Regions from separate parts of the Lactobacillus amylovorus DSM 20531 genome, predicted to be linked through region 3. Evidence: predicted binding sites of a transcription regulator. Region 3 holds the regulator's gene; each other region holds the start of a gene.
The links. The regulator HrcA, encoded in region 3, represses chaperone genes, less so after heat shock. The targets are predictions, from matches to a motif close to TTAGCACTCNNNNNNNNNGAGTGCTAA.
Positions count from the first base shown of each region.

Region 1: the regulator HrcA is predicted to act here: its motif matches at 1,085-1,111, upstream of clpP (ATP-dependent Clp endopeptidase proteolytic subunit ClpP).
Region 2: the regulator HrcA is predicted to act here: its motif matches at 1,845-1,871, upstream of LA20531_RS04805 (Hsp20/alpha crystallin family protein).
Region 4: the regulator HrcA is predicted to act here: its motif matches at 1,677-1,703, upstream of LA20531_RS08890 (ATP-dependent Clp protease ATP-binding subunit).

Region 1 is NZ_CP017706.1:1,779,997-1,783,191, reverse strand. Features, by position in the region: gene LA20531_RS09140 (SH3-like domain-containing protein) at 1-955, opposite strand, end outside; gene clpP (ATP-dependent Clp endopeptidase proteolytic subunit ClpP) at 1,145-1,729, shown strand; gene whiA (DNA-binding protein WhiA) at 1,780-2,715, opposite strand; gene LA20531_RS09125 (gluconeogenesis factor YvcK family protein) at 2,715-3,195, opposite strand, start outside.
Region 2 is NZ_CP017706.1:908,543-911,737, reverse strand. Features, by position in the region: gene LA20531_RS04810 (IS30 family transposase) at 101-1,150, shown strand; gene LA20531_RS04805 (Hsp20/alpha crystallin family protein) at 1,299-1,724, opposite strand; gene greA (transcription elongation factor GreA) at 1,959-2,339, shown strand; gene LA20531_RS04795 (CPBP family intramembrane glutamic endopeptidase) at 2,471-3,133, shown strand; tRNA gene LA20531_RS04790 (tRNA-Gly) at 3,193-3,195, opposite strand, start outside.
Region 3 is NZ_CP017706.1:235,993-239,187, reverse strand. Features, by position in the region: partial or broken gene abc-f (ribosomal protection-like ABC-F family protein) at 1-1,253, shown strand, start outside; gene hrcA (heat-inducible transcriptional repressor HrcA) at 1,347-2,396, shown strand; gene grpE (nucleotide exchange factor GrpE) at 2,409-2,993, shown strand; gene dnaK (molecular chaperone DnaK) at 3,010-3,195, shown strand, end outside.
Region 4 is NZ_CP017706.1:1,725,659-1,728,853, forward strand. Features, by position in the region: gene LA20531_RS08890 (ATP-dependent Clp protease ATP-binding subunit) at 1-1,632, opposite strand, end outside; gene LA20531_RS08895 (hypothetical protein) at 1,817-2,005, shown strand; gene LA20531_RS08900 (phosphocarrier protein HPr) at 2,119-2,385, shown strand; gene ptsP (phosphoenolpyruvate--protein phosphotransferase) at 2,385-3,195, shown strand, end outside.

The sequences.
Region 1 (3,195 bases), 630 kb from region 3:
CAATGTGACCGTCAGTAATAGTAGTACTGCTGAGCAAGCTAGTGTAAAGCCAGCCGTTTGACATCGTGATACCTTCTGGAATGTGACCTACACGGTTAATGTAGTCGTCATCTTTAATGTCTCTAGCAACACTCAATAAAACTGGTTGGAAGAAACGAGTCTTAAAGGTTAAATTACCACCATCACTAGTATAAGTATGCTTAGACTTATCAGGAGCAAAGTCAGTCTTAGTTACATAGTTAGCTGAACTACCATAGTAAGTCTTCCAAGACTTCAAGTTACCGTCAAATGACTTAGCTTGAACCTTGCTTGCGTCGGCAATACCTTCCTTGGTGCTCTTTCTAACAGTTACCTTAACTGTTGCCTTAGCAGAACCATAGCTGTACTTAACATTGTAAGTACCTGGATCAGTACAGTCGATCATATCTTCAGATACATCTACATCTTGGTTATCAATCACAGTACCCATATTGTTGGTTACATAACTGATTGCATCAGTAGGATCAAAGAGGTAGTTGCTATTTCTAACCAAACTTACAGTCTTAGGAACAGCAATTGTGTTTCTAGTGAAATAGTTTTGGTTTACGTAACCAACCTTACGGCCGTCTACGTAAATACGCCAATAAGTACCATTATCTCTAGTCTTAATACTTTGATCTGATTGAATATGAGCGTATTGGTAGTCACTTGCATCAGCGATCTTGCCAGAAGGCTTACCATTGCTGATCTTCTTGTAAACATTGTAGCGTCTACCACTACCCACTTTAACCATCAAATCATAAGAAGTACTGGTTTGAACTGGTGCTTTTTTACTATCACTAGAGCTATTAGTATCTGTTGTCTTACTTGCTGAGTTAGCGTCAGCAGCAGAAACAGGTTTAGCATAGCCCATTAACAAACCTACACTAAGTGCTACAGCAGATGTAGCGGTTAAAATTTTATTTGTATACTTCAAGCCTATCCTCCGATATTACATAATTTTGGTTTTACATAGTAATTATAATATATAAGATTCACTCGCAAAAATACAATTTCAATACAAGTAAGTCTCATTATTTGACACTTTTATTACGAAGTGATTTAATTAGCACTGTGCTTGAATGAGTGCTAATTAAATATAACGAAAAATTTAGGAGGCAAATTTATGCTAGTACCTACAGTTATTGAACAAACTGCTCGTGGCGAACGTGCTTACGATATTTACTCACGTTTGCTTAAAGACAGAATTATCATGCTGGGTGGTGAAATTAATGACCAAATGGCCAACTCAATCATTGCTCAATTGCTCTTCTTAGATGCTCAAGACAACACTAAGGATATTTCACTTTACATCAACTCTCCTGGTGGTGTTATTACCTCTGGTCTTGCTATCATGGACACCATGAACTTTATCAAGTCGGATGTTTCTACTATTGCAATTGGTATGGCTGCTTCAATGGCTTCCATCCTTTTGACTAGTGGTACTAAGGGCAAGCGTTTCGCACTTCCTAACTCAACCGTCCTTATTCACCAACCATTAGGTGGTGCACAAGGTCAACAAACTGATATTCAAATTGCAGCTAACGAAATTTTAAAGAGTCGTAAGAAGATTAACGAAATCTTACACGAAACTACCGGTCAACCTTTGGACAAGATTCAAAAGGATACTGAACGTGACAACTACTTAACTGCAGAAGAAGCTAAGGAATACGGTTTAATTGACGAAATTATGGTCAACAAGAAGAAGTAATCATTAACTGATTACGCAAAAAAAGATCACTTCGATTGAAGTGATCTTTTTTATGCTCTTAAACTTTCCGCAATTTCATGTAATTTTTTAAAGCGGTGATTTACTCCTGATTTAGAGATAGGACCATCGGGAATCTGATCCGCTACTTCTTTTAAAGTTAATTCAGGGTGGGCCAGTCTAAAACGAGCTAGCACTTGCAATTTTTCTGGCAAATCATCTAAGCCCTTTTCTGCCTGAATTGTTTGAATATCTTCAACTTGTTTAGCCGAGGCAGAAGCTGTCTTTTTCATATTTGCGGTATCGCAGTTAACCAAACGGTTAACTGAGTTACGCATATCACGCATAATCCGCAAATCTTCAAAATTAAGCATGGCATTTAATGCACCTACAATATGCAAAAAGTCGCCAATTTTTTCAGCTTCTTTGAGATAAACGATATAGCCTCTTCTTCTCTTAGTCATTTTAGCATTCAAATAGAAATATTCATTCATAATCTTAGCTAGATCTTCATTATGATCTTCATAAGTTGAATAAATCTCTAAGTGATAACGACTAGTTTCAGGGTTATTGACGCTACCACCGGCTAAAAAGGCACCACGCAAGTATGACATTGCCCCTTCACGAGACTTACGAATTCGTTCAGGAATTCTGGTTACTAATCCCTTTTCAGGATCCCAAATTTGCAAATTTTCCAGAATTTCTTGCACTTTTTGATTAAGACGAACTAAGTATTGATTATTTTTCTTTAGTTTCATCTTGCGCGAAACAATCAGCAATGGCTCAATACCGTAAGCTACTTTGATTAATTTAAAAATGCGTCGCGCAATCGCAGGATTTTCTGTTGTAATATCTAAACTAAATTGATGATCATGAAGATTTAAAACTCCATTCATCCGCAAAAAAGCGGCTAACTCTGCTTTTGCATGCTCTGGATGCACCTCAAGCGAAGTTAGCTCCTTTTTGACCTCACTAGCATAACTAGCCATTAATTTTCCTTCATTCTCTTTCGTGACATTGCTTCAAATGCCAGATTAATAATTTCCTTAGCTACCTTTTCACCATCATGGAAGACTAAACCATGTCTTTGATCAATAAAGTCATCGGTAATTACACGACATTCTTGTGCTCTTAAACCTTCAAAGTCATTTCTTACAGGTTCAAGATAAGCATCATAATCTTCAGGGTGGAATTTGCTCATATCAATTTTAGCGCCATTAACCAAAGCAGTATTGATATAGTGACCACCTAAGTGATTATTGATTACTTCTACGTGTTCTGCATCACTAAAGTGATCAGTTTCACCGCGCTGAGTCATAATGTTACAAATATAGATAACTTCTGCTTCAGTCTCACGAACAGCTTCACCCAAGTTAGAAATCATCAAGTTAGGCAAAATTGAAGTAAACAAACTACCTGGTCCTAGAACAACGGCATCGGCTTGCATAATTGAAGCAAGAACCGGTAAT
Region 2 (3,195 bases), 670 kb from region 3:
ATTGTAAAATCAAATTGAACACTTTAGAAAAATAAAAAGTCCATTTGGACCTGTTTGATAGAATGTTAATAATCACAAAAACATCTATTGGAGGTCACAAATGGACTCTTTACATTCTATCATGCCTAAGCACCAAAAGGGAAAGCATTTATCATTTGAGCAACGGGTTGTTATTCAAACCCGTATTAAAGACGGTTTCTCTCTTAGGGCTATTGCTCGTGAGCTTGATTGCTCTCCTTCTACTATCAGTTATGAGGTTAAACGTGGTACTGTTTTGCTTTATCATGGTAAGAAAAAACGCTATAAGGCACAACAAGGTGATAAAGCTTACCAAATACATCGTAAGAATTGCGGTCGTAAATCAGATTTCTTAAAGAAATTTGACTTTATCAAATACGTTAATAAGCATTTCTGCGAAGATGGCTGGTCTCTTGATGTATGTGCCAATCGCTGCTTAGCTTTAGGAGAATTTTCTCGTGATCAGGTAGTTTGCACTAGAACCTTGTACAACTATGTAGATCAATGCTTAATGGGTATGAGAAATTCTGATTTGCCAGAAAAGTTAAAGCGCAATACTAAAATACATCGCATTCGTAAAAATAAGAAAAAGCTTGGCCGAAGTATTGAAGAACGTCCCAAGGAGATCAATGATCGTAAGGAATTTGGCCACTGGGAATGCGATTTAGTCTTAGGACATAAAACTAAGGATGATCAAGTACTGCTAACTTTGTCTGAACGAATGAGCCGTGAATTTTTAATCTTGCGTATTCCTGATAAGACAGCCGCCAGTGTGATGACTGCTTTTCAGGCTCTGCGCAAACAGTATAGTGAACATTGGAATGACATCTTTAAGACAATTACAACTGATAATGGATCAGAGTTTGCGGATTTATCCAATCTGGAGACAGTTTCAAAAACCCTGGTTTACTATGCTCATCCATATACTTCTTGTGATAAAGGCACTGTTGAAAGACACAATGGCCTTATTCGCAGATTTATTCCCAAAGGTGATTACATCAATAACTATTCTCTTCAAGATATCATTAATATTGAAACCTGGTGCAATTCACTACCAAGAAAGATCTTGGCATATCATACTCCAGATGAAATCTTTGAGAAAGAATTAGATCATATCTATCAAGCAGTATAAATGTTCAATTTATTATTGCAATTTACGTTTTTAATTTTTTCTTAAATTAACTCTATTTTAAGCCAAAACAAAAGCGGGTTCAATCATGAACTCGCTTCAGAGAACTATTTATCCGTTACTTATTAGATTTCTTGCAATTATCTAATAATTAATCAATTTGGATAGAATTGCCATCATCGCTAGCGGTTTGCTTTGGCAAAGTGATGGTCAATACACCATTATCATACTTTGCATGAATGTCACTTGCAACTACATTTGGTAATCTGTAGCTTCTTGAGATACTGCCTTCGCTTCTCTCTTGGTGAATGATGTTTCTGTTCTTGTCGCTGGTGTCCTTAAAGGCTTGTCTGGTGCCGGCAACACTCAAAACACCATCTTTATAGTTAAGCTTAATGTCATCTTTGTTCATGCCTGGCATATCAATCTTAACTACATAATCTTTATCAGTTTCAGCAACATCTGATTGCATGATGTTTTCAATTTCACTGTCATCAAAGAAGTTTCTTGGAAAACCAAACCAGTCGTTCATTGCATCCATCATATCATTACGACGATTCATCATATCGTTTGCCATAAATAAAACTTCCTTTCATTTTTTGTCTAAGTTAATTTGTAAGGAGCGAATCATTTGTTTATCTGATCTCTTTTTCCTTACACTGATTATTGTAGTCGTTTTGAAACAAAGTTAAACTATTTAGCACTCAAAAACATATAGTGCTAATTTTTGATTAAAAAGTTGATCAAATTAAGGATTAACACTTGTGGAAAACTCTTACATAATTAAAAAGCAAAAGGAGAAATAACTATTATGGTATATTTTCAAAAGATGACGCCAGAAGGCTACAAACAAATTGAAGATGAAATTGCCCGCTTAAAGAAGGATCGTCCACGCAGAATTAAAATTTTGCAGGCAGCACGTGCTGCGCTCGGCGACCTTTCAGAAAATACGGAATATACTGAAGCTAAGCGTTACTTAGGCAAACAATTAAAGTATACGGAAATCGTTGAAACTAAGGACGATGGCAAGGTTGATTTGGGCAAAACCGTTGTCTTGAAGTTTGACGATGATGAAGATACTGAAGAATATAAGATTGTTGGCCGGATGGAGGCTGATTTAGCCGATGGCAATATTTCCTTTGATTCACCACTGGGGCAAGCAATTATGAAAAAAGAGGCAGGGACGACTTAAACAGTTGAAGCACCGGCCGGAGAATATCAAGGTAACTATTGTGGAAGTAAAATAATCTGTATTCAATTAACTGTATTTTTTTGGTATAATATGGAATTTGTAGGATACAATCCAGAGTAGGAGTGAAAATCTTGAATACGCCAGAATCGAGAGAGGGCAATGTCATTCGCTATGCAGTGTATTTAATCTGTTACCTGATGGTCTTTGCAGTAGTGAAGCTTGTTACTAGAAAGTCGCCGTTGCATGTCTGGGACCTGATTTTATTCGGTGTCGTGGCTGCGATGATTTTACTGTTTTATGTATATCGCTATAATCGTGAGAATCGCTTTTTTGCGCGTGATTTTAAATTGCCGTGGCTGGGGAATTTCTCGGCGGTAGTTTTATTAACGCTGGTGCTGACGGCTACTCGAATTTCGATTTCATATTTGCAGGCGTATGGCAAAATACCTCTGTATGATTTCCAGACGATTTATCTTAAGAGTCAGTCAACAGGGATGTTCTGGTTCTTGATCGTCGTTCAAGGAATCATCTTACCGATTCTGCAGGAATTCCTAGCAACGGGCTTTTTATTCAACTATGCTTTCCGTAGAGATAGCGTTCAAGTTGCCGTTGTGGGAATCATCGTTTCCGGTTTGATCTTCAGCGTATTGAATTATCAAAGTTCACTCATTAACTTCATTATTGAAGCAATTTACGGCATGCTCTTTGCTGGGAGCTATTTATATTCACAAACGATTTATATGCCAATCTATCTGGCAATCTTAAGCAGTGTTCTAACTGTGATCATGGTTTAAAAAGAAAACAAGATAAAACAAAAACAGGGATGAAAAATTCATCCCTGTTTTTTGGTTAGAGC
Region 3 (3,195 bases):
CTTTTGAACAGTGGGAGCTTGAGCGAGAACTGAACTTGATGAATACAGATCCTAATTTATTGTGGCAGCCGTTTGATACATTAAGTGGTGGCGAGCAAACAAAGGTATTACTAGCCTTGTCATTTACTGATAGGGATGCATTTCCGTTAATTGATGAGCCGACGAATCACTTGGATGAAGAAAGTCGTATGCAAGTAGCACAATATTTGAAAAAAAACATGATAAGGGCTTCATTGTGGTAAGTCATGATCGTAATTTTCTGAATCAAATTACTGATCATATTTTGGCAATTGAAAATACGGAAATTCATTTGTATCAAGGAAATTATGCTAGCTATGAAGATACAAAGGAGAAAAGAGATCAGTTTAATCGGGATAAAAATGAAAAGCTAAAAGGTGAAGTTAAGAACCTAAATAAGAAATATGTTCGTTTTAATAATTGGTCAGACAGTGTTGAAGCACAAAAGTATAAGGGAATGAAGGAACAACATGTCCTTAATCGGCGAACAAGATTAAACAAAGGTGCAATTGGCCATGTCTCTGCTAAAATGATGAAAAAGGCGATCAATACTCAGCGTCGAATGGATAAACGAATCGAAGAGAAAAAAAGGTTTAATGGTCAATATTGAAGATGTGCCTTATTTAACAATGAATTTCCAGTCAAATTATCATCATACTTTACTTGAAACTCAGCACTTGTCTTTGAGGGTTCAAGATAAACAGCTTTTTGAAGATCTAAACATGATTGTTGAAAATAAGGGCGTCATTTCTCTAGAAGGCAAAAACGGTACTGGTAAATCGACCTTTTTGAAATTGCTATTAAGTAAAGCAAATGATGTGTCATATCAAGGCCAGTTTGCGTTAACCAATGGCTTGAAAATATCATATTTACCTCAAGACTTTACTGAATATACCGGTACATTAAAAGAGTTTGCGGAAAAACAAAAGATTTCATATGAAGAGCTGCTCAATAATTTGAAGAAAATGGGCTTTCCACGAGAAAGTTTTACTACCAAGATCGAAGAAATGAGCATGGGTCAGCAAAAACGAGTAGCTTTGGCTAAATCTTTAGTAGAACCAGCTGATTTATACTTGTGGGATGAGCCTGCGAATTATTTGGATGTTTTTAATCAAGATCAGTTGATTAAGCTACTGAAAAATGTTCAACCAGCTATGGTTTTAGTTGAGCACGATCAATACTTTATTGAGCATGTAGCAACGCAAAGAATCAAACTAGAAAAAAGTTCAAAATAAATTAGCACTCGGGTTGAATTATTGCTAAATTTTAGTATAATAGAATCTGTTAGCACCTGAGAGATATGAGTGCTAAAAGTGAGGGCGATATTTATGTTGACCGAGCGTCAAGAACTTATTTTAAAAACAATAATCACGGACTTCACGCAGACACATGAGCCTGTAGGTTCAAAGACAGTGATGAACCAATTACCAATTAAGGTATCAAGTGCAACCATTCGTAATGAAATGGCAGTGCTTGAAGATCAGGGCTTGATTGAAAAGACTCACTCTTCTAGTGGTAGAATTCCTTCAAGCGAAGGTTATCGATACTATTTGGATAATTTGGTTGAACCACTGCAGTTGCCAGAGTCCGTTTATAATACAATCGGAAGTCAATTAGATCGGCCCTTCCATCAAGTAAATGAGATTGTGCAAGAAGCAGCTCGTATCTTATCAGATTTAACTGATTATACTGCTTTTGCCGAAGGACCTGAGAGTGGGGATGTTAAGATCACCGGTTTCAGAATTGTGCCTTTGTCAGCTAGACAAGTGATGGCCATTCTGGTTACGAGTGATGGTAACGTTCAAAATCAGGTTTATGCTTTACCACACAATATTCATGGGGAAGAAATTGAAAAAGCAGTACGCATGATCAACGATCAATTAGTAGGCAAGAGCTTAAATGAAGTTAATATTTCATTCTTAAGTGAGCTTGCTAAAAACGAAATCGGTAGCGATCATGTTAGTGAGCTTCTAGATTTGGTCGAAGATGTTTTAAAAGATGCTGCAAGCGAGCAGATGTATGTTGATGGACAAATTAATTTGTTGAAAAACACATCTGAGCATAATGTCAATGATATCATATTGCTTTATGAAATGATCGATCATGATAATCTATTTTCTAACTTGCTAGATGGTAAGGCTGATCCAAAGACTGAGAAATATCCAGTAAAAGTAAAGTTAGGTTCAGAAATGCCTAACGACTTATTAAAGAATTATAGTCTGGTGACTGCTGAATATAGCGTTGGCACCCATGGTAAAGGAACAATTGCTTTACTTGGGCCAACAAATATGCCGTATTCACAAATGATCGGCCTTCTTGAATACTTTAGAAATGAGTTGGCCAAGAAGTTGCTTGATTATTACGGTAAATTTCAATAGAGGAGGTTAGCCGTGAGTAGAGAAGAGTCTCCAAGTGAAAGAGATTTAGATAAAAAAGAAAAGGCTTCTGAGCCAAAAAAGGCTGTGAAAAAAGAAACGGCTAAAGACGAAGAGCCTAAAAAAGATAAAGAAGATCAAAAGTTAGCTAAAGAAATCGCTGACTTAAAAGAAAAGAATAAAGATCTTGAAGATAAGTACTTGCGTAGCGAAGCCGAAATTCAAAATATGCAAGCTCGTTACTCAAAAGAAAGAGCACAACTTATCAAGTATGAATCTCAAAGCTTAGCTAAAGACGTTTTGCCTGCAATGGACAATTTGGAAAGAGCTTTAAGCGTTAAGGCCGATGATGATGTGTCTAAGCAATTGAAGAAAGGTGTTCAAATGACCCTTGATTCACTTGCAAAGGCCATGAAAGATCACGGTATTGTTGAGATTGAGGCTGAAGGCGTTAAATTTGATCCGACATTGCATCAAGCTGTTCAAACAGTAGCAGCTGAGAATGATGATCAAAAAGATCACGTTGTTCAGGTTTTACAAAAAGGATATCAATATAAAGATCGGACACTAAGACCAGCTATGGTTGTAGTTGCTCAATAAGAGAGGAAGTTTATACATGTCAAAAGTTATTGGTATTGACCTCGGAACTACTAACTCAGCAGTTGCAGTTCTTGAAGGTAAAGAACCAAAGATCATTACTAACCCAGAAGGCAATCGTACTACTCCGTCTGTAGTTGCTTTCAAAGACGGTGAAATTCAAGTAGGTGAAGTTGCTAAGCGTCAAGCTATTACTAACCCTAAC
Region 4 (3,195 bases), 680 kb from region 3:
CAAAATCAAGCTGTATGGGTTGTGACGAACTTGTTCAGTCAATTGACCAGCTTCTTCGTAGCCAACGTAACCAGGAGCTGAACCAATCAACTTAGATACAGAATATTGTTCCATGTATTCAGACATATCGAAACGTATCATTGCATCTTTTGAACCAAACATTTGTTTAGCAAGTTGTTTAGCAAGTTCAGTCTTACCAACACCAGTAGGTCCTACGAATAAGAAGGAACCAATTGGACGACCAGACTTGTTGAAACCGATTCTGTTACGACGAATAGCACGAGCAACTTTGTCAACAGCCTTGTCTTGACCGATAACGTGAGCTTTCAAATCACTAGCCAAATTTTGCAATTGATTTTCTTCTTGTTTTTGAATATCGCCGACAGGGATGCCAGTCTTTTCTTCAACAATCTTGTTCATGATCTTGCTGGTAATAACTGGGGATTTGTCAGGGTCAACTTTTTGATCCTTTACCTTTTCGTATTTATCAATTTGATCACGGTAGTAAGCAGCCTTTTCGTAGTCTTCTTTCTTCAAGGCTTCTTCCTTTAATTGTTCAGCTGCATTGATTCTTTCTTGCATCTTATCCTTATCAATATAAGGAATAGTTAAGTTCATTCTTGAACCAGCTTCATCAAGTAAGTCAATGGCCTTGTCAGGCAAGAATCTATCTTGAATGTAGCGAGCAGAAAGCTTAGCAGCAGATTCAATAGCATCGTCTGTGTAGTGAACGTGGTGGTAATCTTCGTAACGCTTTTGAATACCCTTTAAAATACGGGTAGTTTCATCAATTGAAGGTTCCTTAACTTCAACAGGTTGGAATCTTCTTGCTAAAGCTGAATCCTTTTCAATATTGCGGTATTCCTTAATAGTAGTAGCACCTACTAATTGCAGTTCGCCACGAGCTAGGGCAGGCTTAATAATGTTGCCGGCGTCCATACCGCCTTCAGCATTTCCGGCACCAACAATTTCGTGAATCTCATCAATAAATAGGATGATATCGTCATTTTGTTGTAATTCCTTGATCAATTGTTCCATTCTTTGTTCGAATTGACCACGGATACCAGTACCTTGAACAAGTGATACTACATTTAAGGAAATGATACGCTTGTTTTGCAGTTTAGCTGGAACAGAACCGTCAACGATTTCTTGAGCAAGTCCTTCAACTACAGCAGTCTTACCAACACCAGCTTCACCAATTAAAACTGGGTTGTTTTTAGTTCTTCTGTTTAAAATTTCAATGACACGGGTGATTTCTTTATCACGGCCGATTACTGGGTCGATTTTGCCTTTCTTAGCAAGGGCGGTTAAATCTGTACCATATTGATCAAGCAAGCTTCTGCCGCCTTGACCACCGTTTCCGTTGCCACCACCCATTTGCATTCTTGGGTCGTTGTTTCCCATATTATTGTTGTTTGCGGCATTGTTGTTATTTCCGTTTAATGCGTTGAATAAATCATCAAAGTCGCCAAAAAATTCGTTATTGTAGTTATTCATATTTTCTAGATTTCCTTGTTGATTTCTTAATTCTTGATAACAGTGTTGACATAAATTAATCTCTCGGCTTTGGCCATTCACCTTGGTAAAAAGATGAATAGAGGCAGGCCGTTCATGACAATTTTGGCAAAGCAAATATTCTTACCGCCTTTCATTTAAACTGTACCAAAATTATATTATTAGCACTCGCCTTAGTCAAGTGCTAAGCACTAATGAACTTATTTTTTGTAAGAATAGACAAAATATTAATATTTTTGAAAATTTAGTATAAAGAGTAGAATAAAGAGTAAAAAAATTATAAAATTTAAAAAGTGTGGTGATGTTTTTGGATTATCAAAAAATTTTGGACCAATTGGTTTCAGGCGAAATCAAAGAGTATGAGGTCAAACCTGAAGATGCCTTTGAGCTTCAAAAGACTATAAGGAATTATGGCAAGCGACAGTATATTACTGGTAGGGCTAAAAGAGGCGGTTCTATTGTTTATACCGCGACGAATACTGGTAAGTAAATGATGTAAACTATTACATTATTGTTGTCTTAACCGTAAAAACATGATAATCTAGTACTCGAATGGGTATTTATTGCCAGTTTAATTTTTTAATTTTAAAGGAGATATTCATAATGGAAAAACGCGATTTTCATATTATTGCAGAAACAGGTATTCATGCACGTCCAGCTACTCTTTTAGTACAAGCTGCTTCAAAGTTCGGTTCAGATGTTAACTTGGAATACAACGGCAAGTCAGTAAACTTGAAGTCAATCATGGGCGTTATGTCACTTGGTGTTGGCAAAAACGCAGACGTTACTATCACTGCTGAAGGTGACGACGAAAAGGACGCATTAGACGCAATTGCTGACACTATGAAAAAAGAAGGTTTAGCTGAATAATGACCAAGACTTTAAAGGGAATTGCTGCAAGTGATGGTATTGCCATTGCTCCAGCATATCTTCTTGTAGAGCCTGATCTTTCATTCTCAAAATCTTCAATCAGTGATGTTGATTCAGAAGTATCACGCTACAAGGATGCTATTAAGGAATCAACTACTGAAGTTGAAAAGATTCGTGATACAGCTAAGAAGAGCTTGGGTGAAGAAGAAGCCCAAGTTTTTGAAGCTCACTTAATGATTTTGAATGACCCAGAATTCACTGGTGCTATTGAGAATGAAATTAAGGACTCCAAGATTAATGCAGAAGCTGCTCTTGATGAAACTGCACAAAAGTTCATCTCAATTTTTGAGGGCATGACTGATAATCCTTACATGCAAGAACGTGCAGCCGACGTACGTGACGTTTCAAAGCGTATCATGGCTCACCTTCTTGGCAAGGAATTACCAAACCCAGCTTCAATCGATCATGAAGTTATCGTTGTAGCTCACGACTTAACTCCTAGTGACACTGCTCAACTTAACAAGAAGTACGTTAAAGGCTTTGTTACTGATGTTGGTGGTCGTACTGCTCACTCAGCAATTATGGCTCGTTCACTTGAATTACCAGCCGTAGTTGGTACTGATTCAATTACTAAAGACGTTAAGAACGGCGATATGTTAATTGATGACGGTCTTGATGGGACTGCAATCATTGCTCCAAGCGATGACCAAGTTGCAGACTACAAGAAGAAGGGTGAAGACTTCCTTAAGCAAAAGGCTGAATGGAAGAAATTGAAGGATGAACCTTCAGTTACTGCTGATGGCAAGAAGT